2 regions of the Solidesulfovibrio sp. C21 genome follow, and region 1 is predicted to be linked to the other one. Evidence: predicted binding sites of a transcription regulator. Region 1 holds the regulator's gene; the other holds the start of a gene.
What was found. Region 1 encodes sigma-54, which starts transcription at its own class of promoters, with help from an activator protein. Its sites were predicted from a motif close to CTGGCACGGNNNNTGCTT; they were not measured.
Positions count from the first base shown of each region.

Region 2: a site for sigma-54 is predicted at 6,898-6,915, ahead of nifJ (pyruvate:ferredoxin (flavodoxin) oxidoreductase). Genes of this name have one in related genera too.

Region 1 covers NZ_JBLODY010000013.1:21,426-37,313, forward strand. Annotated here, with positions in the region: gene ACMZ6R_RS06400 (cupin domain-containing protein) at 1-150, opposite strand, end outside; gene ACMZ6R_RS06405 (phosphoribosylformylglycinamidine synthase subunit PurQ) at 207-1,022, opposite strand; gene ACMZ6R_RS06410 (CTP synthase) at 1,204-2,838, shown strand; gene ACMZ6R_RS06415 (KdsC family phosphatase) at 3,035-3,577, shown strand; gene rpoN (RNA polymerase factor sigma-54) at 3,695-5,131, shown strand; gene hpf (ribosome hibernation-promoting factor, HPF/YfiA family) at 5,181-5,729, shown strand; gene ACMZ6R_RS06430 (PTS sugar transporter subunit IIA) at 5,730-6,182, shown strand; gene rapZ (RNase adapter RapZ) at 6,263-7,150, shown strand; gene ACMZ6R_RS06440 (PTS sugar transporter subunit IIA) at 7,369-7,806, shown strand; gene ACMZ6R_RS06445 (PTS sugar transporter subunit IIB) at 7,811-8,272, shown strand; gene ACMZ6R_RS06450 (PTS sugar transporter subunit IIC) at 8,444-9,193, shown strand; gene ACMZ6R_RS06455 (manganese-dependent inorganic pyrophosphatase) at 9,440-10,360, shown strand; tRNA gene ACMZ6R_RS06460 (tRNA-Arg) at 10,682-10,758, shown strand; gene ACMZ6R_RS06465 (GGDEF domain-containing protein) at 10,888-12,390, opposite strand; gene ACMZ6R_RS06470 (glycosyltransferase family 4 protein) at 12,519-14,183, shown strand; gene rsmA (16S rRNA (adenine(1518)-N(6)/adenine(1519)-N(6))-dimethyltransferase RsmA) at 14,180-15,031, shown strand; gene ACMZ6R_RS06480 (HU family DNA-binding protein) at 15,219-15,521, shown strand; gene ACMZ6R_RS06485 (hypothetical protein) at 15,543-15,728, shown strand; gene rpsU (30S ribosomal protein S21) at 15,881-15,888, shown strand, end outside.
Region 2 covers NZ_JBLODY010000034.1:8,555-24,442, forward strand. Annotated here, with positions in the region: gene ACMZ6R_RS11585 (acetate--CoA ligase family protein) at 1-443, opposite strand, end outside; gene ACMZ6R_RS11590 ((Fe-S)-binding protein) at 481-1,785, opposite strand; gene ACMZ6R_RS11595 (FAD-binding oxidoreductase) at 1,787-3,166, opposite strand; gene nifJ (pyruvate:ferredoxin (flavodoxin) oxidoreductase) at 3,188-6,829, opposite strand; gene ACMZ6R_RS11605 (sigma-54-dependent transcriptional regulator) at 7,392-8,807, opposite strand; gene ACMZ6R_RS11610 (PAS domain S-box protein) at 8,804-12,217, opposite strand; gene ACMZ6R_RS11615 (bacteriohemerythrin) at 12,517-12,924, shown strand; gene ACMZ6R_RS11620 (methyl-accepting chemotaxis protein) at 13,160-14,464, shown strand; tRNA gene ACMZ6R_RS11625 (tRNA-Sec) at 14,665-14,758, shown strand; gene ACMZ6R_RS11630 (CerR family C-terminal domain-containing protein) at 15,159-15,830, shown strand; gene ACMZ6R_RS11635 (HlyD family secretion protein) at 15,850-15,888, shown strand, end outside.

The DNA of each region.
Region 1 (15,888 bases):
CAGTTCGTCCTCCTTTTCGTGGTGGTGCCAGTCGAAGGTCCCTTTGAGCTTGGCCAGCTTGATGTGGGCGTCGTTGCATTCCCCGATGATCTTCGGGTCCCAGTATCCGTCGAAAAGTCCGAACTTTTCCGCAAGGTTGATTTTTTCCATGGAGCCTCCGCCCGGATGAGGCGCAAAACGCTCCCCGGCCTTGACTGCGTGCCGGCCTAACCGGCCGAAGCGCGCAGGTGGCCCACGGCGTTTTCGAACAGCACGGTGCCGAGCATGGGGTGTTCGCCCCGGGTGTAGCCCGGATGGTTGGTGGGGTGGTTGAAGGCTTCGGGGTGGGGCATGAGTCCCAGAATGCGCCCGGACGGGTCGGTCAGGCCGGCGATGGCGTGGGGCGAGCCGTTGGGGTTGGCCGGGTATTCCATGGTGGCCGCGCCCGAGGCCGGGTCGGCGTAGGTCAGGGCCACGGCCCCGGTGCGCACGAGGTCGTCGAGCACGGCCGGGGACATGGGCACGAGCTTGCCTTCGCCGTGGCGCACGGGCAGATCCAGGCGCACGACGCCCCGGGTGAACACGCAGGGGCTGGCCGGATTGGCGGCGAGCGTCACCCAGCGGTCCTCGAACCGGGCCGAGTCGTTGTTGGCCAGACTCACCTGCCGGGCGAAATAGTCCCCGCCAAGGGCCGGCAGCAGCCCGAGCTTGACCAGCAGCTGAAATCCGTTGCAGATGCCGAGGATGAGTCCGCCGGCCTCGAAAAAAGTTTTTAATTGTCCAAGAAGCGATTCGCCGGCCGCGGTTTGGGCGTGTTTCCAACGCACTGCGGCGGCTTGGGCTGCGCCCAGATCGTCGCCGTCGAGAAACCCGCCTGGAAAAATCAGGAAATTATACGCGTCGATTCGCGTCCGGCCGGCGATGATGTCGGAGAAGAAAACGATGTCCGTGACGTCGGAACCGGCCATGCGCGCGGCATGAGCCGATTCCACTTCGCAGTTGGTGCCGTAGCCGGTGATCACGAGGGTGCGCACCTGCGCCATAGGGGTCCTCCAGGGGGTTCCTTGAAAAATTGCGCCCGAAGGCTTACTTTGCGCGGCTGAACATAAGGGGCCGCCCCGACCGCGTCAACCGGACCCGCCAGAGGGCGCCGGAATGTTTCGGCGCGGGCCGCCGGGTCCGCCGGCGCGGCCCAAACAGCACACATCAAGGACGGCATCAGCAATGAAGACCAAATTTATTTTCGTTACGGGGGGGGTGCTGTCCTCCCTGGGCAAAGGGCTGGCCGCCGCCTCCATCGGCGCGCTGCTCCAGGCCCGGGGGCTTAAGGTCACCATCCAAAAGCTCGATCCCTACATCAACGTCGATCCCGGCACCATGAACCCCTTCCAGCACGGCGAGGTGTACGTCACCGACGACGGGGCCGAAACCGACCTCGACCTCGGGCATTACGAGCGCTTTCTCGGCGTGCCCATGAGCCAGAACAACAACTACACCTCGGGCCGGGTCTATTTCAGCGTCATCCAGAAGGAGCGCCGGGGCGACTATCTAGGCGGCACGGTGCAGGTGATCCCGCACATCACCGACGAGATCAAGCGGGCCATCCTCGGCGTCGCCGGCGACGAAGACGTGGCCATCATCGAAATCGGCGGCACGGTGGGCGACATCGAGGGGCAGCCGTTTCTGGAGGCCATCCGCCAGCTGCGCATGGACCTCGGCCGGGAAAACGTCCTTTATATCCATCTGACGCTCGTGCCGTATTTGCGCGTGGCCGGCGAGGTGAAAACCAAGCCCACCCAGCACAGCGTCAAGGAACTGCGCTCCATCGGCATCCAGCCCGACATCATCATCTGCCGCAGCGAAGTGGACCTGACACGGGACCTCAAAGAAAAGATCGCGCTTTTTTGCGACGTGGACGCCGACGCCGTGTTCACGGCCGTGGACGTGAAAAACATTTATGAATTGCCGCTGCGGCTCTACGGCGAGGGCGTGGACCAGAAAATTGCCATCCTGCTGCGTCTGCCGGCCAAAAACGCCGATCTGACGGCCTGGCACTCCATGGTCGACCGCCTCGACAATCCCGCCGGCACGGTGTCCATCGCCATCGTGGGCAAGTATGTGGACCTGAAGGAAGCCTACAAGAGTCTGCACGAGGCGCTGGTGCACGCGGGTGGCCTCGCCGGCGTGTCGATTCGTTTCGTGTACGTCAATTCCGAGGACGTCACCCGGGAAAACGCGGCCGGGTATTTCAAAGGCATCGACGGCATCCTGGTCCCGGGCGGGTTCGGCTCGCGCGGGGTCGAAGGCAAGATCGCGGCCATCGAATACGCGCGCGTCCATGACATCCCCTTTTTCGGCATCTGTCTCGGTATGCAGTGCGCGGTCATCGAATACGCCCGCCACGTGCTCGGGCTGACCTGCGCCAATTCCGAGGAATTCGACCTGACCACGGCCGATCCGGTCATCTACCTCATGCGGGAATGGTTCGACTTCCGCACCAAAAAGATCGAGCGCCGCGATCCCTCCTGTGACAAGGGCGGCACCATGCGCCTGGGCGCCTATCCCTGCGTGGTCAAGCCCGACACCAAGGCCGCCGAGGCCTACGGCGCCGGGGAGATTTCCGAGCGCCACCGGCATCGCTACGAGTTTAACAAGGCTTACGCCGCCGCGTTCGAGGAGGGCGGGATGGTTTTAAGCGGCCTGTCCCCGGACGGGGAACTCGTGGAAATGGTGGAGCTGCCCGAGCATCCCTGGTTCCTCGGCTGCCAGTTCCATCCGGAATTCAAAAGCAGCCCCATGAAGCCCCATCCGCTCTTTCGGGAGTTCGTGATGGCTGCCAAGCGCCAGCAGGGGGCGTAGGAAGTTACGCCGCCGGCGGCCGGGGGGAAACTTTTTGGAAAAAGTTTCCCCCCGGACCCCTCTTCAAAAACTTTCAATAGGGATTCCGGAGCCCCACCTCGCGGGCAGCCAGGGGTATTGCTTGCTTTCAAGCTTTTGGGGCCGGTTCGAGGCGTTTGGGCGCGGCCTTGCGCCGGAAAACTAAAGGAGGCGCGCCGTGACGCACGACGCCACGCTTGCTGCGGCCAGGGCCGGGGATATCGCCCTGCTCGTGCTGGATGTGGACGGGGTTCTGACCGACGGCGGGCTCTACGTCGACGGCCGGGGGGAGATCGCCAAGCGGTTTCATGCCCAGGACGGGCTCGGCATCAAGGCGGCCCAGATCGCCGGCATCGCCGTGGCGGTCATAAGCGGCCTGGACAGCCCGGCTGTGGCCGCCCGCATAAAAGAACTCGGCATCGCCGAATACCATCCTGGCCATTACCGCAAGGTGCCGATCCTGCGCGCCATATGGGAGCGTACCGGCATTACCCCGGGGCAAACGGCCTACCTCGGCGACGACTGGGTGGATGCCGGCCCCATGGGGCTTGTTGGCCTGCCCATGGCCGTGGCCGACGCCCAACCGGAAATTTCGGACCTGGCCCTTTGGGTGACGACCCGGGACGGCGGGCAGGGGGCGGTGCGCGAGGCCATCCGGTTTATCCTGAACGCTTCCGGGCGGCTTGCGGCCGCGTACGACTGGTTCCTGCGGGAACGGTAAGCCGGGCGGATTGCCACAATCCTTTGATTGTGGCATGTTTTTTGTTGGGCGGAGGCCGGACACGCGCCGGACACCGCCGACACGAAAACCCATAAAAAAGCGCGTACGGCGGTAGACATGGCCCTGGAACTGCGACAGCAGCTCAAATTGTCCCAGCAGTTGGTGATGACTCCCCAACTGCAGCAAGCCATCAAGCTCCTGCAGTTGTCCCGGCTGGAGCTCCTGGAGAGCGTGCAGCAGGAACTCCTGGAAAATCCCCTTCTCGAGGAATCCATAGACGAAGATCGGCAGCCCGAATCCACGATGGCCGAGGACAACCTCGGTCCAAGCGGCGACAGCAGCGAAGTGGCCATGGAAAAGGAGCTGCTTAAAAACGCCGAGTGGGACGACTACCTTGGCGATTTCGCCAGCACCGGCCGGCAGGCCCAGTCCCGCGAATCCGAGATCCCCGAGGAGGGCATGGCCTTCGACGCAAGGCTTGCCTCCAAGCCCTCCCTGGAAGGGCATATCGGCTGGCAGATGCGCCTGTCCAATTTTACGCCAAAGCAACTCGAGATCGGCGAGACCATCGTCGGCAGCCTCAGCTCCTCGGGCTATCTCTGCGCCTCGATCGAGGAGCTGGCCCAGATGACCGCCACGAGCGTCGAGGCGGTGGAGGAAGTGCTGCACCGCCTCCAGCGCTTCGATCCGGTGGGCGTGGCCGCCCGCACCCCCAGCGAATGCCTGCTGACCCAGATCGAGGTCTTCGGCTACGAGGACACCATCCTTATCGAGCTCGTGCGCGACCACCTCGAGGATCTGGAAAAAAAGCGCTACAAGCCGCTGGCCAAAAAATTTCACATCACCATGGAGAAGCTCAAGGAATACCTGGAGCTGATCCAGACGCTCAATCCCATGCCCGGAGCCAGTTATGGTTCGGGCGACCCCATCTATGTGAGCCCCGACGCCTTTGTCTACAAGTACGGCGACGACTTCGTCATACTGTTAAACGAAGAGGGCATGCCCCGGCTCAACGTCAACATGACCTACATGGATGGGCTCAAGCCGAAGGCGGACAAGGACAAGGATTACCTGCAAGACAAGATGCGCTCGGCCATGTGGCTGATGAAAAGCCTTTATCAGCGCCAGCGCACGCTCTACAAGGTCCTGGAGAGCATACTCAAGTTTCAGCGGGAATTTTTCGAGCACGGCGTGACGCGGCTGCGGCCGCTGATCTTGAAAGACGTGGCCGACGACATCAGCATGCACGAATCCACGGTCAGCCGCATCACGTCCAACAAATACGTGGCCACGCCCCACGGTATTTACGAACTGAAGTTTTTTTTCAACAGTTCCCTGGACCTCGACGACGGTGGGACGGTAGGGTCGGAGTCGGTCAAGGCCATGATCAAGCGCATCATCGCCGGTGAGAACGCCAAGAAACCCATCAGTGACGAGGCCATTGCCGACATGCTCAAGGAAGAGCTGCAAATCAACATCGCCCGCCGTACCGTGGCCAAATATCGCACGGCCATGGGCATCGAATCCTCGTCCAAGCGCAAGGAAATTTTCTGATGCTTCGGGCCGGGACCCCGGCTCAATACCATGCCACCCGGAGGACTATATGAACATTACTTTTAATTTCAAGAACTTCGAGCCATCGGATCATTTGCGCGACTACGCCCGCAAGCGTTTTGAGAAGCTCGCCAAATATACCGTCGCCACCGACGCCTCGGAGTTGCAGGTCAATTTGGCCGTGGAAAAAAACCGCCAGATGGCCGACGTCATCTTCCTGGCCGACAACATGCACATCTCGGCCCACGAAGCCTCCGAGGACATGTATTCCACCATCGACATGATCCTTGACAAAGTCGAGGCGCAGGCCAAGAAATTCCGCGAGAAGCAAAAGGACCGCCGCCGCCAGAAGGCCGAGGTCGTCCATACCCAGGTCATCAGCATAAGCGAGGATGCCGCCGGGGCGCGGACGCCCACCATCGTCCAGACCGACGACTACGAGCCCAAGCCCATGGCCGTGGAAGAGGCGGCCATGCAGCTTGAAAGCCTCAAATACGAGTTCATGGTGTTTATCAACTCCGAAACCGACCGGCCCAATGTCATCTACCGTCTGCGCAACGGCGACTTCGGCCTCATTGATCCTGGAACGGGAGCATAAATGCGTCTTGAGGATTATCTCCAACCCGATTTCGTCATCGGGGAACTTGTGTCCGAGTCCAAACCCGACGTGCTGGCCGAACTGATCGCCCCGATGAAGGCCAGATGGCCCGATTTCGACGATGCCCGGGCGCGCCAAGTGCTGCTTGACCGGGAAAACCTCGGCACCACGGGGATCGGCGACGGCGTCGCCATTCCCCATGGCAAGATGGAGAACCTCGAGCAGATCGTCATTGTCGTCGGCCGCAGCCTCAAGGGCGTCAACTTCGATGCGCTGGATTTCAAGCCCTGCCGCATCTTCTTTCTCGTCCTTGCCCCGGAGCACGTGGCGGGCCTGCACCTGCGCATCCTGGCCCACATCTCCCGGCTCTTGTCCGACGAATCCTTCCGGCACGCCTTCATGAGCGCCGAAAACGACGCCGCCTTGTGGCAGGTGCTCACGGCCGCCGCCTGAAGCAACACGAAACGTCACCTCCCCGCGCGCCGGCCGGCGCGCGGGGAGTGTGTCCTATCGGGGCCGGGGGGCCATGCGCCATGGAAGACACGCCTGCGGAACTGACCATCGTCATCCTGACCGGACTTTCAGGGTCCGGCAAGTCCACCGCCTTGCGGGTCTTCGAGGACCTGGGTTTTTTTTGTGTGGACGGGTTGCCCGTCAGTCTCGTGCCCAAACTCATCGGCCTTTTCGAAGTGAAGGGCGGCCAGCGTTACAAAGGGCTGGCGCTCGGCATGGATGTGCGCCAAGCCGACATGGACACCGACTGGGGGGCGACGCTGGCCCAGGTCAAAGGCGCGGCGGCGGCCTTGCAGATCATTTTCCTCGAGGCCGACACCCAGGAAATCATCCGCCGCTACGCCACCACACGCCGGCCGCATCCTCTGGAAAGCGAATCGCGGGGCCTGGAGCAGGCTGTGCTCGAAGAACGCACGCGCATGACCCCGCTTCGGGACTCGGCCGACATGGTGCTCGACACCACCGATTTTTCCATCCATGACCTGCGTCGCAAGCTCCAGGAAAAATGGGCCTCCATCCGGGTCTCCACCGGCATGCTCAAGGTCCACGTCATGAGCTTTGGCTTCAAGTACGGGCCGCCATCCGAGGCGGACATGGTCTTTGACCTGCGTTTTTTGCCCAATCCCTATTTCGACAAGGCGTTGCGGGAAAAAACCGGGAAGGACGCGCCCGTGCGCGACTATGTCCTGGCCGAGGATCCGGGTCGGGAATTTCTCGCCCGGCTGACCGCTTTCCTGCTCTACCTCCTGCCGCTGTACGCCAGGGAAGGGCGTTACCGCCTGACCATCGCCTTCGGCTGCACCGGGGGGCGGCACCGTTCCGTGGCCGTGGCCGAGTCTGTCTTTGACACCTTGTCCAAGGCTGGATACAATCTTTCTCTTGAGCATCGGCATATCGAACGCGGTTGATCCGGCGCGCGGCGGCAAGGCCGCGGACGCCGGCAAACCGGAAGAAGCCGATGTGCCGGGCCGCGGTTGCGGCTATCGTGTCGGCCAGCGGGGGCATGCTCCCGTCTTGTTGGTGGGTCACTGCGGCAGCAGGACGCGTCGCGGCACTGGGCTGGATTACTCCGCCGCGCCGTTTTGACGCCAGGTTTGGGCCTGATAACGCCCCCGGATGCGCGAACATGAATGGGCAAACCCGCTCGGAGACGCCGGTTGGCGTGGTGATCGTCACCCACACCGATTACGGCACGTGGCTTTTGAAGGCGGCGGAATGCATCCTGGGCCACCAGGAACATTGCCGTTGCGTGAGCGTGGACATGGCCACCGAGGTGGACCACATCCTGGCGTCGCTGAAGGCCGCCATCAAGGAAACCGACCAGGGCGGCGGCGTGCTTATCCTGACCGACATGTTCGGCGGCACGCCGACCAACCTCAGCCTGTCGCTTCTGGGCTCGGGTCGGCTCGAGGTGCTCACGGGCGTCAATTTGCCCATGCTCATCAAAATCCTCGGCGCGCGGACCAAGAATCTGGAGGGGCTGGCCGCCGAAGGCAAGCAGGCCGGCTGCCAGGGCATCGTCGTGGCGGGCGAGGTATTGCGCAAGCGGGTTGCCGAGGCCTAGGACCATGGCGTTCGTGCGGGTGGACAACAGGCTCGTGCATGGCCAGATCATCGAAAGCTGGCTGCCTTTCACGCACGCCCGAACGATCCTGGTGGTCAACGACGACCTGTCCACGGATTTTTTGCGCCAGGAGATCATGTCCCTGGCCATACCCTCCGGGGTGCGCATCGAATTTCTCCCGGTCGGCGACTTGCTGGGGTTTTTATCCAGGAACCCCCTCGACGCCGAGGACGCCTTGATCTTGTTCGCCAGTTGCCGCGACGCCCGAATCGCCTACGAGCGTGGTTTCGGCTTCGGCAACCTCAATCTCGGCAATCTGCATTACGCGCCGGGGAAAAAGCAGGTCTGCCCCCATGTGGCCCTGTCCAAGGATGACGAGTCCTGTCTGGACTTTTTCCGGGACAAGGGGGTGCGGCTCGACTACCGTTGCGTGCCGAGCGATCCGCAGCAGTTGCGTTCCGTGTAATGTTGCGGCCTTGGAAAACCGGGTCGTATTTTCAAGGAAAAGGCAACGCAGGCACGTTGACTCCGCGACAAGCTTCGGGCTTGGTCTTGCGGATGCAAGTGGAGGCACGGCCCGGAAGCGGGGCGTGTCGGCCGGCTAAGGCAGGCGGCGAAGAGCCGCTACGGCCGCAGTTTGGGCCTTTGGACAGGAACCCGCCCACGGAAATCGCCCAGGCGAGACGACGCGCATGACCCATCAGGCCGATATCTTGCTCCACGTGATAAGCGTCGCTTTTTTTTTGTTCTTTTTTCGTCCTTCCGCTTCTTTTTAAACGCTGCGCTGATCGAAAGGCCGCTTGTCATCGGGTTTTTCTGGGCCGCCTGCTACGGTGACCTGGACGCGACCCTGAAGCTGAGCCTTTTTTACGAACTCTTTTGGCTCGACGGCATTCCCGCCGGCACCCACATCCCCCCCAATGCCGCCGCGGCGACCCTGGCCGGCCTGTCGCTTATGCACGTCTACCAGCTGACGACGCCGGCCGAAGCGCTCTTCGTGGCCGCGACCACGGCCATCCTGGGACGGCTTTTCGCCACCCTGGAAGGGGCGCAGCGGATGATGGAAAACATCGTTCTGTCGCGCTATACGGCGGCCCGGGAGCGATCAAAGTCCCATTTCGCGCCCGGCAGGCTGGTGCGCCGGGCCCTGCTGGACATGGCAGCCTTAAACGGCCTAGCCTTTAGCGTGGTCCTGGCCGGGCTGATCGCGCTTTATGCCGTGCTGCTGCCCATGGTCTGGCCGTATCTTGCCTCTTCCGGGGCGACCTGGAGCCAGCTTTGGATACTGGGCAGCCTGGGCGGGGTGTTGTCCCTGCGTTATCGGCCGGCGTACATGCTGCTGGCCGCCGGCATGATTTTGGCCGTGGCTTGGTGCCTGTTGGGCTGAGACGGCGGACGCGAAATCCCTCCTTTCCGAATATTGCGCGAAAGGGGACTTCCCTGCTTTTTTGTCGAAAAGGCTAGATATCCCTGATGGTAATGAACAGGATGGCGTGGCGAGGAGCCGAAAAAGGCTGGCGGCCCGGGGAATTTGACTTGGCAACTTGCTTCTTTTGGGATATTCTTCACAAGTTGTAAGTTTCGGCAGCCAACCCGCTAGGGTTATTGGGAAAAACACCAGGAGGACACTACTATGGCTTTGTATGTCGTTGGTCACAAAAATCCGGACACCGATTCCGTCGCCGCCGCCATTTCCGTGGCGGACCTGATGAACAAGGCCAAGGGGCTGGACGCCAAGCCGGCCGCGCAGGGCAAGCTTAACCCCGAAAGCACGTTCGTGCTCGATAAGTTCGGCGTGGCCGCTCCGGAGATCGTCACCGACGCCACCGACAAGCAGATCATCCTGGTCGACCACTCCGACCTGGCCCAGAGCCTGGAAAATCTGGACAAGGGCGAGATCATCGGCATCTACGACCACCACAAGCTCGGCGACGTGACCACCCCCAATCCCCTGGAGATCCTGGTCAAGCCTGTGGGCTGCTCCTGCACCGTGGTCAAGATGATGTACGACTGCGCCAAGGTGGAGATTTCCAAGCCCATGGCCGGCCTCATGATGTGCGCCATTTTGTCCGACACCGTCATGTTCAAGTCCCCGACCTGCACCCCCGAGGACAAGGCCGCCGTCGAGGCCCTGGCCAAGATCGCCGGCGTGTCCGACTACATGTCCCTGGGCGTCGAGATGTTCAAGGTCAAGTCGGCCGTGGGCGGCACCCCGGCCCGCGAACTGGTCTTCCGCGACTACAAGGACTTCGACATGGGCGGCAAGAAGATCGGCATCGGCCAGCTGGAAGTGGTCGACCTGTCCATCCTCGAGCCGGTCAAGGCGGATCTGCTTGCCGAGTGCAAGAAGGTCAAGGCCGAGGGCCGTCACAGCGTGTTCCTGCTTCTGACCGACATCATGAAGGAAGGTTCCGAGATGCTGATCGTCTCCGACGATCCGAGCTACGTGAAAAAGGCCTTTGGCGTCGAAGTCAAGGGTGATTCCGTGTGGCTTGATGGCGTGCTGTCCCGCAAAAAGCAGGTCGTGCCGCCTCTGCAGAAGGCCTTCGCCTAGTTCCGGTTTCCTCGAATCACTGGGGAGCGGCTTTCGGGCTGCTCCCTTTTTTTGTTGCGCAAGGCCGGCCAAGCGGGCATAGGGCCGGGGTGGGGGAGGGGAGATTGCCGCTGCCGCGGGTGCTTCAGAGAGGGGGCGCCGGCGCGCGGGGTTTCCGCTCCCCCCGTTTGGGCTTGCCCGGCGGGTACAATCTGGCGCTTGCCGGCCCTGGCCGCATTGTCGTCCTGCCGGACGGCCTGCTCCCCAGCAGAATGAATTTTTCCAAATGGGCCGGTTCGATATTGACAAGCCCGGGGCTCACGGATAGTTTACCGCTTCTTCGGGCAATTAGCTCAGCTGGATAGAGCGTTGGCCTCCGGAGCCAAAGGCCGGGCGTTCGAATCGCCCATTGCCCACCAAGAATATCTGGCGGTTAGATCAAAAATCTAGCCGCCTTTTTCTTTTTCAGTACAAGCAATAAGTGGGGGAAAGGGAGAGCGCGAGAGGGGAGAACCCTTTTTAGAGGATTTCCCCTCTCGCACGGTCGGTTAACCGGCTTTGGCGGCCGAGGCGGCGACCGCCTCCGTTGTCAGGGACACCGGCCCGAGCGCCGTGCAGACCTGGTTGCGGCCGAGTTTTTTGGCCTGGTACAGGGCCTTGTCCGCCTTCTCCAGCAGTTCCTTGCGCTTGGTCAGCGATCCGGGAACCATCGTGGCCGCGCCGATGGAGACGGTGATGGAAAAATCCTGTCCATCGTGGTTGAACCGGGCTTCCTCGATGACCCCACGCAGCCGTTCGGCCAGCACGCGCGAGGGCTCCTCGGCGGTCTGGGGCAGGATGACCGTGAATTCCTCGCCGCCGTAGCGGGCGGTGAAATCCGTACTGCGCAGCGTATCCGAGAGGAGGCGTCCCACCTCGCGCAGCACATGGTCGCCCACAAGATGCCCGAACCGGTCGTTGATGGTCTTGAAATGGTCGATGTCGAGCATGAGCAGGCTCAAGGGGTGGTGGTAGCGCTGGTGCCGCCGCAATTCCTCCACGAGGCGTTCGTCAAAAGCCCGACGGTTGTGGATGCGGGTGAGCCCGTCATGATCGGCCCGAATCTTGACCTGGCTGAAAAGCGCGGCATTGCGCAGGGCCAGGGCCAGGTGGTTGATGGAGGCGTAAAGCGCCTGCACCTGGTCCTTGCCAAGGGCCTTGCCCTGGTCGCGGTAGAGAATCAGCGCGCCAAAGGTTTCGCCCCCGGCCCGAAGCGACAGCCGGATGATTTCCTCCGGGGCTTGCGGAATGGCCAGCGGCTCCCGACTCGAGCCGCCTTCCAGAAACGTGGTCCGATAACTCTGCATGGACTTGCCGGAGAGCTTGGCCCCGTGGCGCAGCAGTTCCTCGGTCCAGTGGCGTTCGGTCGCGTGGTCCATGTCCGGTTGCAAAAACAGTTCGGCGTCCATGCCCCCGGAGCTTCCCGGTTGCCAAAGGACTCCCAACAGTCCGCGCAGGGGCAAAAGCAGCTCCAGGTCCTCACGGGCGTTGTCCAGGATGACCGTGGGGTCGAGGGACTCCGAGGCGCGGGTGAGTATGCGGTTCAAAAAGAGCACCAGGTCGGTCTTGCGGGCAAGCAGTTCGCGTTCCAGCATGATCTCGCGGGTCATGCGGAAAATGTCGTCGTAGAGGCTTTTGACTTCCTTGGCCCGAAAGATGACGTCGCGGACTTTTTTGTCGGTCAGGGGCTCGGAGATGGCGGATAAAAAGCCGTCCTCCAGCAGTTCGTCGAAATCGGATACGGATTGGGTGGCGGAGAGCACCAGCACCCGCTGAGGCACTTCCCAGTCCTCCAAACGGCGGCGGGCGGCGGCGGGCAGGGCATCCCAGGCTTCCTTGACCACGAAAATGACCAGGGGGGCGGCCCGACCGAGGTCGCGCTCGGCCGGATAGCGGCCCACCTGCCAGTTGCACAGCGTGTAACCACTGCCGAGGGCGGCAGAAATTGCCGACTCGAAGGCATCCGTGAGGCCAATGCCCCACACCTGTTCCGGGCGCATACCGCGCGTCATAACCGGCCTCCTTTGGTCCTGGGACCGCCTGGAGTGCGGATTCCCGTCTTGCTTCTTGCAATATGAAGGCCAAAGATGTCTTGTTCGCGTCGATTGACAAGACGGCCAGGGTGTGGCTCCGTCCCCCCATGTCCGCGCCACGCCTTTTCGCAACCCTCGATCCTTTCGTGGAATCCGGCGCCGTCATGGGCCGCAAGGTGGCCAATGCCGGTTTTCTGGATGCCTTGCTGCGGGTCGATCCTTTCGACGGCTACCATTTTTTCATGCCCTCGCCCCGGGAACGCGACATGCACGAGCGGCTGCTCGCAGTGCGCTACCCTGAGGCGTTTGCGCGCGGCAAATTCAAGGTTTTGACGCGTCGCGACCTGCCGACCGCCATTGCCGCGACCCCGTACGCCGTGTTCCACCTGTCGGACTGCATCACCTCCCAGCCGCGCCTGGCCGCCCTGCGCAACGCCACGGCCCAAAACATCTTTCCCATCACCGGCACCACCCATTCCTTAAGCTATGCCGCCTATGGCCGGGAGTTTCTGGCCCATCTGTGGCCCGGCGCCACCCGCCGCGACGCCATCGTGGCCACATCCAAGGCCGGACGGGATGTGGTGCTGCGCATCTTCGGCAGCCTGCGCCTGGGCTACGGCCTGTCTCCGGAAATCCATCCCGGGCCGGAGGTGGCGCGCATCCCGCTTGGCGTGGACCCCGGCGACTGGCAACCCCTCGCGGACTGCGACCGTCTCGAGGCCCGGGCAGGCCACGGGATTGCCGCCGGCGCGGTGGTCATGCTCGTCTTCGGGCGGCTGTCCCACAGCTCCAAGATGGATCTGCTGCCCCTTTTCCGGGCCGTGCAGCGGCTTTTGGCCCAGGGGGCCGACCCCGGGTCGCTGTGTCTGGTGGCGGCGGGCTGGACCGACGACGATGCCGGGCCTTTTTTGCAGGTGCTGGAGAATCTGGCCGCCAACATCAAATTGCCCTTTGTCCTGATCAAGCGGCCAAGCGAGCAGGAAAAGCACGCGCTTTTCGCCCTGGCCGACATCTTCGTCTCCTTGGCCGACAATCCCCAGGAGACCTTCGGCCTCACACTTTTGGAAGCCATGGCCGCCGGCATCCCTGTGGTCGCCTCGGATTACGACGGTTACCGCGACATCGTGCTCTCCGGCCGCACCGGTTATCTGGTCCCGACCATGGGCCTGCCGGACACGCGGCAGCGCGACGTCCTGGCCCCGCTTTGCTACGACAACCACACCCATCTATACTTGGCCCAGGGCCTGGCCGTGGATGTGCCCAGCCTGGCCGACGTCCTGGGCAGGCTGGCGGCCGATGGCGCTTTGCGCCGGGAAATGGGCAAAGCCGGACGCGAACGGGTGTGCCGGGAATTTTCCTTTGAAACGGTGATCGAGCGCCACTTGGCCATGTGGGAGCGCCTGGCCGCGTCGCCCGTCCCCGACCGCGAGGCGCTGCGGGCCTTGCGCCATCCGCAGACCCTGGCCTACGGTGAGGTGTTCGTCGGCTATCCCACCGAGGTCCTGTCCGACGCCGTGCGGCTCACCTGGAGCCGGGCCGGCCGGGCCGTCTACCGGGGGCAGGATTTCCCGGTCATCTACGCGGGCATGGCCGGGGACATATCGCTTGCCGCCATTCGCACGCTGCTTTTCCTGTCGCGCTCCGGCTGCCCGGGGCTGACGCTTGCCGCCCGGCTGGCCGTGGCCGAACCGGAGCTTGGTCCGGCCGCCTCCCGGTACCATGTCGTCTGGGCGCTCAAGCAGGACCTTTTGGAACGCCAGGAGACGGCATGAGTCACAAGTCCTTTTCGTCCGTGACCGACGCGCCCACGGCGGATGGGGCAGGGGAGCCCTTCGCCCGGGCCAAGCGGAGCCTGGGCCAGAATTTTCTAAGCGACCCCAACACGGCGGCCAAGATCGTGGCCGCCTGCGGTATTGCCGCCGGGGACACCGTCATCGAGATCGGCCCCGGCCGGGGGGCGCTGACCGGGTTGGTCGCCGCCGCCGGCCCGGGGTCCTTCCTGGCCCTGGAAAAAGACCGGGACTTGGCCGCGCATCTCGCCCGGACCTATCCGACGCTGTCCGTGGCCATAACCGATGCGCTGCGCCAGGACTGGGGCCGGCTCGACCTTCTTTCCGGAGACGTGCGGATCCTCGGCAACCTGCCCTACAACATCGCCTCGCCGCTGCTCTGGGACCTGTGCGCCGGGGCGACCCGGTTTGCCCGGGCGGTGTTCATGGTGCAGCACGAGGTGGCGCTTCGGCTTTGCGCCGCGCCGGGGGGCCGGGCGTACGGTGCGCTGACCGCCTGGATCGCCAGTCATGTGCGGGCCACGTACTGTTTCAAGGTGCCGCCCACGGTGTTTCGGCCCCGGCCCAAGGTCGATTCGGCCGTGGTGGCCATGACCCCGTTGCCGCTTGCGGACCGACCGGGCGAGCCCCGGGCGTTGTCAAAGCTGCTCAAGCTCCTTTTTTCCAAGCGTCGCAAGCAGTTGGGAGGAATTTTGAAATCCTGGCGCGATGCGACGCTGGACGATTGGCTGGCCGGGCAGGGCATCCGCCTGACGGACAGGCCGGAAACGCTGGCCCCGAAACAGCTCGCCGGATTGGCCGAAATGCTGAAACTGCGCTTGGCCTCTTGACTTTGGGCCGCAAATCGATTTTCTTTTGCCCACTCGTCCCGCATGCGGGCGAGGTTTCGGCTATGTGCGACGGAGCCGGACCGGCCTTCCTCGTCACGGGGAGGCGAGCGAGAGGGTGGCCGGTTTTCCATTGTTATCGTCACATGGCGACGGGTGAGTATGGGAGCACGACGCCGCCTGCTGGCAGATGGCGTATCAACCGAGGAGGAGAGGACAGATGACCAAGGCTGACCTGGTAGGAAAAATTGCCGAGAAGACCGGCCTGACCAAGGCGAATGCAGAACGCGCCCTGAACGCTTTTATCGAGGCCGTGGAGGCCACGCTGGTCGGCGAGGGGAAAATCACCCTGACCGGTTTCGGCACCTTTATGGTGGACGAGCGCAAGGCCCGCACCGGACGCAACCCGCGCACCGGCGCCGAAATCAACATTCCGGCGTCGAAGGTTGTCAAGTTTCGGCCCGGGAAACTGCTCAAGGACGCCATTCAATAAAACCCTCTCTGGAGAATTTTCATGCTGCACGGCGAAACCATCCACAGCCCCCTGCCGCAGGATTTGCCCTGGTGGCAACCCGATCACTTCGTTTTTTTCAGTGTGTTGTATCTGGTGCTTTTCATCATTGCCTCCGGCATGGGCTATTGTGTGATCAAGGCCATCATTGACACCAAAAAGGCCGCTGCCCACGGGGCGCAGCACTAGATCCACGCCACGACGCCCGGCTTTCGCCAGTCCGCCCGGCTTCGGCAGGGCGGACTTATTCGATCCCGGAACGAAACCCTTGACGGTGAGGGACTTCCGGGTTAATTGTTCATTTTTGCCGTAAGGGATTTCCCAAAGAGGGGGTGAGGTCCGTGCCCGG
Region 2 (15,888 bases), on a different contig from region 1:
GAGGCGTTGTTGTCGTCATGGGTGCTGAGCAGGCCCAGGCAGTTGGGGCCGACCATGGCGATGTCGTTTTTCGTACAGATTTCGATGAGCTGCTGTTCGAGGGCCGCGCCTTCCCGGCCCACTTCCTTGAATCCCGCCGTGATGATGATGACGGAACGGACTTTGCGGGCGGCCAGCGCCTCCATGGAAGGCACGACTGCCTTCACAGGGACGACGATGACGGCCAGGTCGAGGCCCTCGGGAAGGTCCTCGATGCTTTTGGTGACGGGAAGGCCCAGGATTGTATCGGATTTGGGATTGACGGGAATCAATGTTCCCTTGAATTCCGCATCCAGCATATTATGCACCACCGTATGGCCGACTTTTCCCGGCTTATCGGACGCGCCGATGACGGCTACGGTTTTGGGCGCAAAAAGCGCATGGATATTCTCTTTAAAACTCATTCGGCTACCTCGCTCGCCTGTTTGCGACCGGATCTCGTTACCGCCCGGCCAGGGTCTCCGCGTAGATTTCCACCGGATGCCGTATGGCCAAGCTGTCGCCGGCCTGGGACAGCATATCCCCTATTTGCAACATGCAGGCCGGGCAACTGGTGGCGACGACGGATGCACCGGTGGCCACGATGTTGTCCCGCTTGCGCTTGCCGATGCGTTTGGACAGGTCGTAGTGCTGCAACGTGAAGCTGCCGCCGGATCCGCAGCAGGAATCCGCCCCCTCCATCTCGATAAGACGATAGTGGGGATTGGCCGCTATAAGAGCCCTGGGTTCGGCGGAGATGCCCAGGGATTTTTTCAAATGGCAGGGATCGTGATAGGTGATCGTCACCTCCTTGCCGATGGTTGCGCCGACGGGGGGTGTCACGCCCACGTCCTGGATCAGGAAGGCGCTTATGTCCTTTACCTTGGCCGAAAGCTCCCGAATCCTGATCCTTGTGGATTCGGGCAGGCCGGTGGCCATAAGCGGCCATATCTTCTTTATGGTGGAAGTGCAGGTGGCGCAGGGCGTCACCAGCACGTCGAAGTCATGATCCCCGAACAGGGCCATATTGTCGGCTACAAGGGCCTCGAAGGTCTTGCTGTCACCCGAGGACAGGGCCGGGATGCCGCAGCAGGCCTGGCCGTGGGGCATGTAGACCCCCACTCCATGGTGATCGCAGACCTTAAGGACCGCCTCGCCGATGCGCGGGAACATCTTGTCCACCACGCAGCCGTAGAAGAACGCCACCTTGAGCCCGGAAGGGCCGCGGGGGGCGTCGCGTTCGATCTGGCTCGCGTGCAGCGGGGTGCCTGCCAGGGGGGCGAAATGACGTCCCTCGAGCAGTTTGGAAAAGACCCTCGCGCACGAAGAGCCGATGGCGTCGTTGACAGGACGGGTGAAGATGCCCTGGAACTTGGCCGCGATGGCCATGACCGAGTCGAACAGCCGGGGATTTTTTAAAAGTCCCCGGAAGATGACCCGTTTGACCGGCGGCAGGCCGTAATAGCCCGTCAGAAAGGCCCGGGCCTTGAGGAAGATGTCCAGGGCCTTGACGCCGCTTGGACAATTGGCCTGGCACGAGCCGCACAGCAGACAGGCGTCCAGACGTTCCTTGACCCCGGCCGGGTCCTTGATGACCTCGTCGGCCAGGCATTCGAGCAGGGCGATCTTGCCCCGGGCCACGTGGGCCTCGAGACCGGTTTCCGCGTAGAGCGGACACACAGCCTGGCACATGCCGCAACGCATGCAGGCGACCAGTTGGTCGTCGATTTGCTTGAGCAGCCCGACCAGTTCGCGCATCTCGCTCATATCATTCCCCCGTGATCTTGCCAGGATTGAGAATCCCTTTGGGATCCAGGGCCGCTTTGAGTTTCTTGGCGTAGAGGATGGAGCCCCTGCCGACTTCCTTGACCATGTATTTCGACTTGGCCGTGCCGATGCCGTGCTCGCCCGAAAGCGTGCCGCCAAGGGACAGGGCCACGTCGAAGATCTCGTCGATGGCCGCCTCGACCCGCTTCCACTCCTCGTGATCGCGCTTGTCGGTCAGGATGGTGGGGTGCAGGTTGCCGTCGCCGGCATGGCCGAAGGTGCCGATGGTAAGCCGGTACTTGGCAGCGATGGCCTCCAGCGCGCCGACCATGGCCGGGATTTGCGAGCGGGGGACGGTGGCGTCCTCGAGCACGGTGGTCGGGCGTACCCGGGCCAAAGCGGACAGTGCCGCCCGGCGGGCCTCCCAGACCTTGTTGCGCTCGGCCGCGTCCTTGGCCACGTGAATGCGGGTGGCCCCGTGGCGCCCGCAGATGGCCTCGACTTCGGCCGCTTCGTCCTCGACCTGGGCCGGATGGCCGTCGACCTCGATCAGCAGCAAGGCCTTGGCGTCGGTCGGAAGTCCGGCGTGTGCGAAGTCCTCCACGGTTTTGATGGTGAAGTCATCCATGTATTCCAGGGTCGCCGGCACGATCTTGGCCGCGATGATGGCGGCCACGGCCTCCGACGCCTTTCCCAGGTCGTCGAAGATGGCCATCATGGCCTTGCTGGCCTTGGGCGGCGGCACGAGCTTCAGGATGATCTCGTTAAAGACCCCAAGCGTGCCTTCGGAGCCGACCATAAGGCCGTGCAGGTTCATGCCGGTGACGCACTTGACGGTGCGCGAACCGGTTTTGACCAGCTCGCCGTCCACGTCATAGAGGCTAAGCCCCATGACGTAGTCCTTGGTGACGCCATATTTCAGGCCGCGAAGCCCGCCGGCGTTTTCGGCCACGTTGCCGCCGATGGTGGACACGGCCTGGCTGCCCGGGTCGGGCGGGTAGAAAAGCCCCCGCTTGGCCACCTCGGCCGCGAACTTGGCCGTGATGACGCCGGTCTGGACCACGGCGTACATGTCGGCTTCGTTGATCTCGATGATCTTGCTCAGCGCCCCGGTCAGGGCCACCACCCCTCCGACGGCGGGAATGGTGCCGCCGGAGAGATTGGTGCCCGAGCCGCGAACGGTCAGCGGCAAACCGAGTTCATTGCAGGTGGCGACCACCCGTCCCAGGGCTTCGGGCGTCTCCGGCCGGACGGCCAGGGCCGGGAGCTTGGGGGGAAGGACCGCGGCATCGTAGGAATACGCATGGCGGTCCGCTTCGCTGGCCAGGACGTTTTCCTTGCCGACGATTTCCTCGAACTTCTGGGACAGGTGGTTGTCCATGTGGTTGCTCTCGCTTGTTACTTATTTTCCGGAGCGGCCTTCGTCGCAAGGTTCGTCGGCCGCCGGACGGGCGTGTTCGGCCACGGGAGCGGTCTCGCAAAACGCGGAATCGGCGTCGCCGGAGCCCGTGTTGGGAGCGGCGGGGGCGTCGAAGACCGGCATGGAGGCCAGGTATTCCAGTTCCTTATAGCGCTTCTTGTAGGCCGCCTCCATGGTGGTGCGGTAGCGCAGGGACATATCGGGGTGCATCTTTTCCAGGGCCGCATAGCGGACTTCGCCGCCGAGGAAGCCCTGGAAGTCGCCGGCCGGGGCCTTGGAGTCGATGGTCAGCGGGTTCTTGCCCTCGGCCGCGAGGTCCGGATTGAAGCGGTACAGCGGCCAGTAGCCGGTTTCCACGGCCAGCTTGGCCTCCTCCATGGACTTGCCCATGCCTTTGCGGATGCCCTGGTTGATGCAGGGGGCGTAGGCGATGACGATGGAGGGACCCTTGTGGGCTTCGGCCTCGAGCAAGGCCTTTAAGGCCTGGTTCTTGTCCGCGCCCATGGCGATGGAGGCCACGTAGACGTAGCCGTAGGTCATGGCCATGCGGCCCAGGTCCTTTTTGCCCGTGACCTTGCCGGCGGAAGCGAACTTGGCGATGGCGCCGAGCGGCGTGGCCTTGGAGGCCTGGCCGCCGGTGTTGGAGTAGACTTCGGTGTCCATGACCAGGATGTTGACGTCCTCGCCCGAGGCGATGACGTGGTCGAGGCCGCCGTAACCGATATCGTAGGCCCAGCCGTCGCCGCCGAAGATCCACACGGACTTCTTGGTGAAGATGTCGGCGTCGGCCAGGATGGCCGCCTGGGCCGGGTCGTTCTTGTCGAGCAGGGACTTCATCTGGTCGCCGTAGAGGCGCGAGGCGGCCGGATCGTCCTTTTTCTCCTGCCAGCCGGCCAGGGCGGCGCGCAGCGCGTCGGAAAGCGAGCCTTCCAGGGCGGCGGCGACGTTGTCGGCCAGTTTGGCCCGGCGTTGCTTGAGGGCCATATTGTAGCCGAAGCCGAATTCGGCCGCGTCTTCAAACAGCGAGTTGTTCCAGGCCGGACCAAAGCCTTCGGCGTTGACGGCGTAGGGCGAGGTCGGCGCGGAGCCGCCCCAAATCGAGGAGCAACCCGTGGCGTTGGCGACCATCATGCGTTCGCCGAAGAGCTGGGTGAGAAGCTTGACGTACGGGGTCTCGCCGCAACCGGCGCAAGCGCCCGAGAATTCGAGCAGCGGCTGGTAGAACTGGCTGCCCTTGAGGTTCTCGCGTTTGACCAGATTGCCCTTGTTTTTAAGCGACATGGCGAAGGCGTGGTTTTCCACCTGGACCGCCATTTCCTCTTCGAGGGGCTTCATGACCAGCGCTTTCTGCTTGGCCGGGCAGGTGTTGGCGCAGGAGCCGCAACCCATGCAGTCCATGGGGAAGACCTGCATGCGGTAGGAAAGGCCCTTGAGCTCCTTGCCGGTGGCCGGCAGGGTGTCGTAGGAGGCCGGCGCCCCGGCCATTTCGGCCTCGTCGGCCAGGAAGGGCCGGATGGTGGCGTGAGGGCAGACCATGGAGCACTGGTTGCACTGGATGCAGTTCTCCTTGATCCAGTGGGGGACGTTTATGGCCACGCCGCGCTTTTCGTACTGCGAGGTGGCGGCGGGGAAGGAGCCGTTTTCGGCAAAGGCGGAAACCGGCACTTCGTCGCCCTTCTGGGCCAGGATGGGCCGGATGACCTTGTTGAAGTACTCGGGTTCGTCGGGGGCGGCGGTCTTGGCGTCCGGGGCGGAGGCCCAGGCGGCCGGGACCTTGATCTCGACCACGCCGTCCAGGGCCATGTCCACGGCGGCGATGTTCATGTTGACGATCTTGTCGCCCTTCTTGCCGTAGGTCTTCTTGATGGAGTCCTTCAGCAGGCTGATGGCCTCTTCGATGGGCAGCACGCCGGCCAGCTTGAAAAAGGCCGTCTGCATGATCATGTTGATGCGCGCGCCAAGGCCGGTCTTTTCGCCGATGGCCACGGCGTCGATGTTGTAGACCTTGAGCTTCTTGTCGGCGATCACGCGCAGCATGTGCCCGGGCAGGTTCTTTTCGAGCTCTGCCGGGGTGTTCCAGGGGGAGTTGAGCACGAAGGTGCCGCCTTCCTTCACGCCTTCGAGGATGTCGTAGACATGCACGTAGCTCGGCTTGTGGCAGGCGATGTAGTCCGCCGAGTCGACCAGGTAGGTGGACTGGATGGGCTTTTTGCCGAAGCGCAGGTGGGAGACGGTGATGCCGCCGGATTTTTTCGAGTCGTAGGCAAAGTAGCCCTGGGCGTAGAGATCGGTGTTGTCGCCGATGATCTTGATGGCCGACTTGTTGGCGCCGACGGTGCCGTCGGAACCGAAGCCCCAGAACTTGCACTGCACGGTGCCTTCGGGGACCGTGGGCAGCGGGCCGCCCATGGGCAGGGAATTGCCGGAGACGTCGTCCACGATGCCGACCACGAAGTGGCGCTTGGGCGCGGCGGCGGCCATGTTGTCGAAGATGGACTTGGCCATGCCGGGGCGGAACTCCTTGGAGCCCAGGCCGTAGCGGCCGCTCATGAGCTTGGGAATGGAGCCGCCGCGCTCGACGAAGGCCGCGCAGACGTCTTCGTAAAGCGGATCGCCGAGGCTGCCCGGCTCCTTGGTGCGGTCAAGGACGGTGACCACCTCGGCCGAGGTGGGCAGGACCTTGAAGAGCGCATCCGGGGAGAAGGGACGGAACAGGCGGACCTTGACCAGGCCCACTTTCTCGCCCTTGGTGTTTAAGTAATTGACCACTTCCTCGATGGTCTCGCACGAGGAGCCCATGGAGACCACGACGCGGTCGGCGTCGGGCGCGCCCACGTAGTCGAAGAGCTTGTAGGGGCGACCGGTCAGGGCCCCGACCTTGTCCATCATGGCCGAGACGATGCCGGGCAGAAGCTGGTAGTAGGGATTGGAGCGTTCGCGGCCCTGGAAGAAGATGTCCGGGTTCTGGGCGGTGCCGCGCAGGTCGGGATGCTCGGGATTCATGGCCCGGGCGCGGAAGGCGGCGACCTTCTCCATGTTGACCAGTCCCTTCATGTCCTCGTAGTCGATGACTTCGATTTTCTGGATCTCGTGGGAGGTCCGGAAGCCGTCGAAGAGGTGGACGAAGGGCACGCTGCCCTCGATGGCGGACAGGTGGGCGACCAGGGCCATGTCCATGCATTCCTGGACCGAGGCCGAGGCGAGCTGGGCGAAGCCGGTGGAGCGGGCGGCCATGACGTCGGAGTGATCGCCGAAGATCGACAGGGCATGGGTGGCTACGGCCCGGGCCGACACGTGGAAGACGGCCGGCAGGAGTTCGCCGGCGATCTTGAACATGTTGGGGATCATGAGCAGCAGGCCCTGGGAGGCGGTGAAGGTGGTGGTCAGGGCTCCGGCCGCAAGCGAACCGTGTACCGCGCCGGCCGCGCCGGCCTCGGACTGCATTTCCCGAATGGTCACAGTCTGGCCGAAGATGTTTTTGAGTCCCTTGGCCGCCCATTCATCCGCGATTTCGCCCATGGTGGACGAAGGCGTGATAGGATAAATGGCCGCCGTGTCGCTTAACGCGTACGCGACGTGCGTGGTGGCGGTATTGCCGTCCATGCTTTTCATCTTCTTGGCCATGCTCAAGTCTCCTTGAAAATGTTGTCGTTGGACCGAACAAAAGGAGGTCGGCGTCGACGCTTCCCTCCAGGCAAACCCCGTGCCAATTGTTAAAAGACAGTTAGACTTCGATGAGTTGTCGATCCGGTGAACCCACTCCAGGCTCTGATGCGCGAGGGGTATCCGATTTTTCGGATACCGCTACGCAGCCTAATACCGCGAAATGTATGGTTTCGTAAAGCGGGACCCATGAATGGGCGTTGTCCGGAATTTCAGACGGGCGGCGTTCGTCTGAAAAATCAGACACCAATAGCCTCCTTGTCCGCAGGGAAGGGGATTCCCGCTGTTTGATGCCACAAACACCATCGGATGGCACGGAAAAAAGCCGAAAAACGGATTTGTTCTAAAAATCGCAATTGACGTCCGGGGAGGACGTATTTTGCGTCTCTTTTCTATGCGCGAGACATTTTTTGCAAAGGAGAGACAGCGCGCCGGAGACAACCGGGCCGCCTTGACATGGCTTTTCGGAAAAAGCATGGCACAAACCCGTCACAACCGGATTGGCGCCGTCATGGGGGGGCCGTCAGTCCGGAACGGCCAGGTTGTTTTTTTTGAGCAGGGCGTAGAAGTGGGACCGGGAAAGTCCGGAAACAGCGATCATGGCGGCCACGTCCCGACCGTTTTCGCGCAGTAACCCTTCCAGATAACGCCGTTCCATGGCCTCCTTGAAGTCCTTGAGCGACTGTCGGGAAGACGGGGCTGCGGCGGCGGACGGCGCGGCCGGTTCGGGAAGCGGGCGTTCCAGGGCCTGCCGGCCTTTTTCCAGGCTGGACTTCGTCACCTTGATGCGCAGGTCCCGGGGCAGGTGCATGCTGTAGAGCGTTTTTTCCCGGCCCGAGGCCAGAAAGGCCCGCTCCAGGACGTTTCGCAGCTCGCGCACGTTACCCGGCCAGTCGTAGGCCTCGAGCATGGCCAGGAATTCCGCGTCAAAGCCCTTGGGCGGCAGGGTGTATTCGGCGCAAAGTCCGTCCACGAAGGACAGGGTCAGGGGTTTTATGTCCTCCGGGCGTACGCGTAGCGGCGGCAGGGCGAGCCCGATGGTCTTCAGCCGAAAGTAGAGGTCGCGGCGAAACTGGCCGGCGTCGACCATGGCTTCCAGGTCGCGGTTGGTGGCGGCGATGAGGCGGAAATCGCTCTTGCTTTCGATGACCGCCCCCACGGCGCGAAAGGTCTTTTCATGAAGCACCCGCAAAAAGGTCTTTTGCAGGCTCATCGGCATCTCGCCCACCTCGTCCAGAAACAGCGTGCCGGCGTCGGCCAGCTGCACAAGTCCCACCCGGTCGGCGTCGGCCCCGGTGAAGGCCCCTTTCCTGTGGCCGAAAAGCGTGCTCTCGACGAGGGTTTCCGTCAGTGCCGCGCAGTCCACGGTGACGAAGGCCCCGTCCGTCCGGGCGCTGTTGGCGTGGATGAGCCGGGCGAAAAGCTCCTTGCCGGTGCCGGTCTCGCCGGTAATGAGCACGGCCGCGTTCGACCCGGCCGCGTGGGCCACCTGGTCGAGGCACGGCTGCATGCGGGGGCTTGCCGCGACGCATCCCGCCAAGGACAGCGACACGGGCGAGCGGTCGCTGCGCCGTTCCTCGCGGTAGCGCAGCGCGCGCTGCAATGTCAGCATGATCTGCTTTATGGGCGAGGGCTTGACCAGATAGTCCCAGACCCCTTCCTGGATGGCCAGTTCCGCCCCGTCCGGGTCGCCGATGCCGGTGAGGATGATGACCTCGGGGGCGTCGGGCAGGCGTTTGATCGCGGGCAGGGCGGCCAGCCCATTGCCGTCGGGCAGGCGCACGTCCAGGAACAGCACGTCGAAATTGTCGCTGGTGAGCAGGTCCATGCCCGCGGCCAAGGTGCCGGCGGATTCGCTGGTCAGGCGCATCTTGCGGGTGAGGCTGGCGATGGTGTCGCGGACTTCGGGGTCGTCGTCGATGATGCAGACGGATTTCATGCGGCTTTGGTTTGCGGCTTGGCATCGAGCACCTCGCGGATGGCCGCGGAGATGATCGCCTGGTTGTAGGGTTTGAGTACGATCTTTTTGATGTTGCCGGCCACTTCCCGCTGCTCGATGTCGCCCAGGCGGCCGGAAACGATGATCACAGGCAGGTCGGACCGGATGGCGGCGATTTTCCCGGCCAGTTCCAGGCCGTTTAGGTCCGGCATGTCGTAATCGGTAATGCACACGTCGAAGGCCTGCGGGTCAAGGGCGAGCTTGGCCAGGGCCGACGCCCCGCCGCCGTGGGCCGAGACCTCGTGGCCGAGTTGGGCCAGGACGCGGGGGATGGTGATGCGCTGGTCCTCGTCGTCCTCGACGAAAAGGATGCGGTCGCGGCCCTTGTTGGGGGGGGCGACGGGGGGCGGCGGGACGGCGTCGGCTTCGGCCGGCAGCGGCAGATAGACGTCGAAGCCCGTGCGCGTGCCGGGTTGGCTCACCACCCGCACCGCGCCGCGATGGCTTTTGACGATGCCGCGCACCACGGCCAGCCCGAGTCCCGTGCCTTCGCCCTTTTGTTTGGTGGTGAAAAAGGGGTCGAAAATCTTGTCCAGGATTTCCGGCTGGATGCCCGGGCCGGTATCCACGATGGAGAGCCTTGCGTAGCGGCCGGTCCGCACACCGACCTGTCCGGCCTGGGCCTCGTCGAGGTCGTCCTCGGCCAGGGACACGGTCAGCGTGCCGCCGGTCTGGCGCATGGCCTGGAAGGCGTTGGTGCACAGGTTCATGACGATCTGGTGCAGCTGGGTGGGGTCGGCCCGGCAGGTCACGGCCCGCTCCGGCACGTCGAGCACGATCTTGATGTTACGGGGCACGGAGGCCTTGATGAGTCCCGCCGCCTCGCTCACGACGTCGGCCACGTTGATGGCCGCGAATCCCGCCTGGGACGGCCGGGTGAAGGACAGGATCTGCTTGACCAGCCGGCTGCCGCGATGGCCGGCCTTGAGTACCCGGCGCATGTCGTCCCCGATGGGCTCGTCTTCGGGCAGGTCGAGCAGGGCCAGTTCGGCCGAGTTGATGATGGAGGTGAGGATGTTGTTGAAATCGTGGGCGATGCCGCCGGCCAGGGTGCCGATGGCCTCCATTTTCTGGGATTGGAGCAGTTGGCGCTCCAGGCTCACCTTCTGGGTCACGTCCTCGGACGTGGACAGCACGCCCACCACCGCTCCCCGATCGTCGTGGAGCGGCACCTTCTTGATTTCGAGCAACACGTCGGCCCCACGCACGTTGCGGGCGGCCAGCTCCCCGGCCACGGTGCGATTGTTGCGCATGACGTCGATGTCCGTGGCCCGCACGGCATCCATGTCCTCCCGGCTCAGGGGCAGGGCATAGTCGTCGCGGCCCTTGAGATCGTCCAGGTCGGCGAAGCCGAAAAATTCGATAAAGGCCCGGTTGGCCCCGATGTAGCGCAGGGCCTTGTCCTTCCAGGAAACGAGCTGGGGAATGTTGTCGAGGACAATGCGCAACATTTCCTGGGATTCCCGCAGAGCCCGCTCGGCCTCGTGGCGCTTGGTCACGTCCTCGACCACACCCTCGACATAAGCCAGGTAGCCTTCACGGTTGGCAATCAGGCGCAGGTTGACGTTGGCCGTGATGATGCCGGCGTCGGGCCGGGCGAACCATGTTTCGAAGGTGGCCGTGGCCTGCTCGTCGACGGCCGAACCGATGCGCTCCTCGAAGCGTTGGCGGCCGGAAAAAAGGACCTCGACCAGATTGCCCCGGCGTCTGGCCAGTTCGTCCAGGCTTTTTACGCCGAGCATGGCGAGCAGGGCCGGGTTGACGTCCACGGCCTGGCCATCCGGGGTCATGCGGAAGATGCCCAGGGCCGAGTTCTCGAAGATGCCCCGGTACTTTTCCTCGGCCAGCCGCAGCTTTTCCGAGGCTTTCTTCAGTTCCGACACGTCGTAGAGCACGCCGACCAGGCCGGCGATTTCGGTTTTGGCGCTGGCGTAGACCGCCCGGTGCAGGATGACCGAATGGGGCCGGCCCTCGGCGTCGAGGATCTCGGCTTCGCCCACGCACACCCCGGGCTCGCGCAGAAGGGACGCGTCGTCGCGGTCCAGGAAGCGGGAAAGGGGGGCGTCGGGCACCTCGGAGAAGGCGCGCGGCGTCGCCTCGGCCTCCCCGGACAGGCCGCACCAGTGGCGAAAGGCCGGGTTGCAACCCCGGTAGGCCCCGGCGGCATCCTTGAAATAGAGCGGAATGGGAATGGTGTTGACGAGCGTTTCCATGAAGGAAAGCTGGTCCTTGATCTTTTCCTCCACCGAGCGCCGCCGCAGGATGTTGGTCACGAGCAGGACCATGACGTAGCACAGGATGAGAAAGCTTATGATGATGGTCCAAAAGACGGCGATGTTGATGTGGTAGAAGGGGTAGGGCTCGTTAATAAGCGTGTAACCCGGCGGCAGCTTGTCCGTGGTGATGCCGAGCCGCAGCATCTCCTTGTAGTCGAAGACGTAGCTGTCTGCGGTCTTGGTGACGATGGGCAGGGAGGCGACGGGCGCGCCGTGGAGGAGTTTTTCCGCCATGTCCGCCACCAGCCGGCCTTCCTCGAAGCCGCTGTGCAGTCGGCCGCCGACAATGCCGTGGCCGAGCATGAACCGCCAGGCGCTGTAAATGGGCACGTCGGAATTGGCCCGGATGGCTGCCAGGACCTCGTTGACCGAATAGACGTCCTTTTGCGTATCCTTATAAAAGGGGATGAGGAAGATCATGGCGTCGCCGGGCAGGTTGCGCACGGTGTCGAGGATTTGCGGCAGGGTCAGGTTGTCCTGGAACTCGAAGCGCAGCCGGCCGGCGAAATTCGGCTCCACGGCCTTGATCTGGTTGCCGATGGCGACGCCCGTGACGGAAGTGTCGCCGAAAATAATGAGCCGGCGGCGGTCGGGATGAAAGCGCAGGGCCAATTCCAGGGTTTCGCGGATGTCGGGCTCTTCGAGAATGCCCGTGAAATTGGGATGGCCGGTGAGCCAGTCGGGATGAAAATCGTTGACGCCGCAAAAAACGACCGGCGTGCCGGGGAAAAGCTCGTTTTGGTATTGCCGCAGGAAGTTGAAGGCGAAGTTGTCCGAGGCCAGGATGACCTCGAAATGGGTATTGCGGTATTTGAGCTTGTAAAAGTCGTGGAGCATGTTGCGCAGCACGGGATCGGTGTACTTTTTCGAATCCATGTACTCGATTTGCAGATCCACGTTGTAGGCGGAATGCGCAAGTCCGGCCCGGATGCCGGAGAGTATCTCGTCGGACCACTGGTAGCCGTTCTGGTAGGAATTGAAATAGAGGATGTTCTTGCGGATTTTTTCGGCCGCGACCGAGCCCGGCCAGAGGAAGGCCGCAAGGAGCAGGCAGAAAATAAGCCGTCGGGCCATGGGTGCTCGCGGGATGGGGGGCGTTGGCGCAGGCTGGACCATGCGTCCTGATACTCTTGCCTTGGCCGCCCGGGAAGTCAAGGGAGCGGGCTTCGCATCGGTCTTGGAGCGGGACACGAGCCTCGCATTTTTGTCACATTTTTTTGTATTTTTAATGTTAACTTTTTCGGTGTGTTGACAAAAGCATGGCAATTTCGGGCTGGTACGGGCTTGTACGGGCTTCCGATATAGGATAAATTCGGTTTTATTAATCTTATATCGGAGCCCGGTCGAGCGACCGGCGACACAGGAGGTATGTCATGACGTTGCTCGCATGGAATGACCGCCTTTCAGTGAATATCGCGGAAATCGATTCGCAACACAAAAAACTGGTGGACATGGTCAATGAGCTCCATGACGCCATGAAGGCGGGGAAAGCCGAAACCGTGATGGTGCACATCGTCAAGGAAATGAAGCAATACGCGGCGTCGCACTTCGGCTTGGAGGAGCGGTACATGCAATCGAACAATTATCCGGATTACAAGCCGCATAAAACAGAGCATGACAAATTCGTGGCCAAGGTCGCCCAGGTGGAGCATGATTGCCAGACGGGAAAGTGCGCCATGTCCATGGACATTCTCAATTTTCTGTCCAACTGGCTGGTGAACCACATCAAGGGGACGGACAAGAAGTATGCGCCGTTTTTGAACAACTGCGGCATACACTGAGGCACCGATGCATCTGCCATCACCTGCAACCTTCTATGCGCCCCTTGCCCTGGGCCTTGCCGTGGCGGCAGGGGGCGCTTTGTGTTGGGATGCGCGGTGGCGGCCAGGGGCGATTATCCTTCTGGGGCTATGCGCCATGGTCCAATTGGCAGCCCTTTTCGCCGCGCGCCGGGAAAAAAGGAACTTGGTAAACGACCTCAGCTCGCTGCTCCCACGGGGGCTGGAAACGGATGGGATGGACGACCCCGTCCACCTGATCGAGGCGCTGCGCAGCCACATGCTGGCCGTCGGCGAGGAGCTGGGCAGGATTCTCGACCTGCTCGCCCATCTGCCCTTTCCCTGCATGACAGTCATCTGTTCGGGGGAAGTGAGCTGGCAAAACGATTCCATGGAACGCTTCCTTCAGGGACTGGGGCTGACCGGCGCGGCCGATCCGGTGGCGGCCTTTTGCGCCAGGACCAACGCCGGGAGCTGGGAAAACCTTCGCAACGGCGAGTGGACCGGGGAGGGCCTGCGTCTGGACGGTCCCCAGGGGGAACGCCTGTTGCAGGCCGATGTGGTCCCGTTGGAAAAGGACGGCGGCTGTTATCTCTGCGTCTTTCAGGACGTGACGAAACGGCAGCGCGAGGCCGAGCGCTTGAAAACCCGACATACCGCCCTAAGCGACGCCAATGCCCGGGTCGGCGCGCAGGCCGCCGCCTTGGAGGCGCTGGCCCGGGATATCGGGAAATCCCTGGAGGGGCTGGTCGCGACGATGGACATGTCCAAGGAACAGTCCGGCCAGGTGGCCCAGACCATCCAGGAAATGACCGACAACGTGCGCGTGATGGCCACCCAGGCGGCGGAAACGGCCCAGGCCGCGACAACGGCCGGCGACCGCGCCCGCGAAGGTCTCGAGACGGCCGATCGGACCGCGGCGGTTTCCCGCACGTTGGTCACCTCGTATGACCAGCTGCAAAAGATCCTGTCCCAGCTCGTGCGACAGGTCGAAAGCATCAGCACCGTGGCCGGCCTTATCTCGGATGTCGCCGACCAGACCAATCTGCTGGCCTTAAACGCCGCCATCGAGGCGGCCCGGGCCGGGGAGGCCGGGCGCGGTTTCGCGGTCGTGGCCGATGAAGTCAGAAAGTTGGCCGAGAAAACACTGACCGCCACCCGGGAAGTGCATGCGACCATTCAGGCCATCGACTCTTGTTCCAAGCAGGCGGTCGCCTCCATGGCCTCGACCCGCCGGGAACTGGACTCGTCATTCGATCTGGTCCAATCGGTGGAAAGCAAGTTCAAGGCCATTGCCGGGGCCATGGTGACCGCGTCGCGGGCCATCAAGGACATTGCCCAGCGGGCCGAAAAACACTGCGCCACCGGTTTTGAACTCAATATGTGCGCCATCAACGTCACGGACAACACGGAGGACATGTGCGAACAGGTCCATGGCGCCAGTCGGGAGCTGAACCGGCTCGTCGGCGAGGCCGGCAAGGCGCGCCTGCTCGCGGCGGCCTCCGGGCCGACGGAGCCTGCCGCCCTGGCCGAGGCGAAATGACGGCGCCGACCGGCGGCCTTTGGAGCTTGCCGGCCGGGATTATAGAGGAAAGGGCCGTGGCGGATGCCCGGGAGCTGCCGCGGCCCTTTCTTCGGCCTGAGGCAGACCAGCAATGACCGATAACAGTTCCTGGGCTCCGGCCGCTTCAATGCCGCCGGGTTGATCGAAATCCTGGAACCGGCTATCCTGGGTGACTCTACGGAAGCGTTTCGTCACCGGTGTGGCGCCTGGACTTCAAATCCAGTGGGACGTCGCGAGGCGTCCGGTAGGTTCGACTCCTATACGCTTCCGCCATCATTGAATAATTTCCGATTCGTCGGTGCTTCCCAGCCCCTCCATTTCCCTCCATATTGATTTTTTGCTCCAATTTTACGCCACTTGCTCCACTGCGCGCTACGGATACATTTGAAAAAAGCACGGAGCCCTCTCTCGCCTCCCCCCGTCACAACTGTTTTGCCATCGGCCCTTTTCCGGGCCGATTTGCCGCTCCCGCCGCTTGGGACCGTGGCCGGAAAACACCCGTAAATCTTGCCGCCGCGCGTTCGTGAAGCCCGGATGGTCGGAGGCACGCGTCCCCGCCCGGGAGGCTTGCGACCATTTGTTATCCATTTGGATCATTCTCTTGACTTAACCAAATGGATGAATATAAATACGGCATTGGTATCGGGCGGAAATCACAGGAAGGAGGGCAGCCATGATCCAGGAACCCGAGAGCAGGGCGGTGGCGGCACGCGGCGATGCAACCCGTAAGCGCCTTATTGCGGCCGGCCTGCAGCTTTTCGCCACACTGGGCTATCACGCCGTGTCCACCCGCGACATCGCCCGGATGGCGCAAGTCAACCATGCCGCCATCGGCTTCCATTTTAAGGGGAAGCAGGGCCTCTACGGGGCCGTTATCAGCGTCATGGTGGAGAAGCTCCAGGAAATCTGCGTGCCGCTTGTCGCCACCATTGACCGCAATGTTGCAAGCTGTGCCGGAGACAGGCTTCGCCTGCGGGCGCTCGTCCGGGAGGCCGTGGGACAATTTTTGACGGCCTCCATCCGCACGGAGCGCTCACGTTGGCTGGGAGTCCTGCTGCAACGGGAATATGTGGACCCGACCCCCGCCTTTGACACGATTTACAAAGAAGTCGTGGAGCCGGTGCTTGGCGCCATCGAACGACTCGTCCAGGCGGCTTCCGGCCTGGACGTGACGCAACAGCGCAATCGTATCCGGGTCTATTGCATCATTTTGCAACTGACCAACCTCGGACAGGACCGGGCCATCCTACAGCGTCGCTTCGGTTCCGAACTTTATGAACCGGCGTTGTCCGCGTCCCTGGTGGATGTCGTGACCGACGGCGTATGCGGTATTCTTGGAATTTGAATCTGCGGAGGCTATTGCTGTGCGTGCTACGCGATCCACTTTTGTTGTCTTGGCCGTG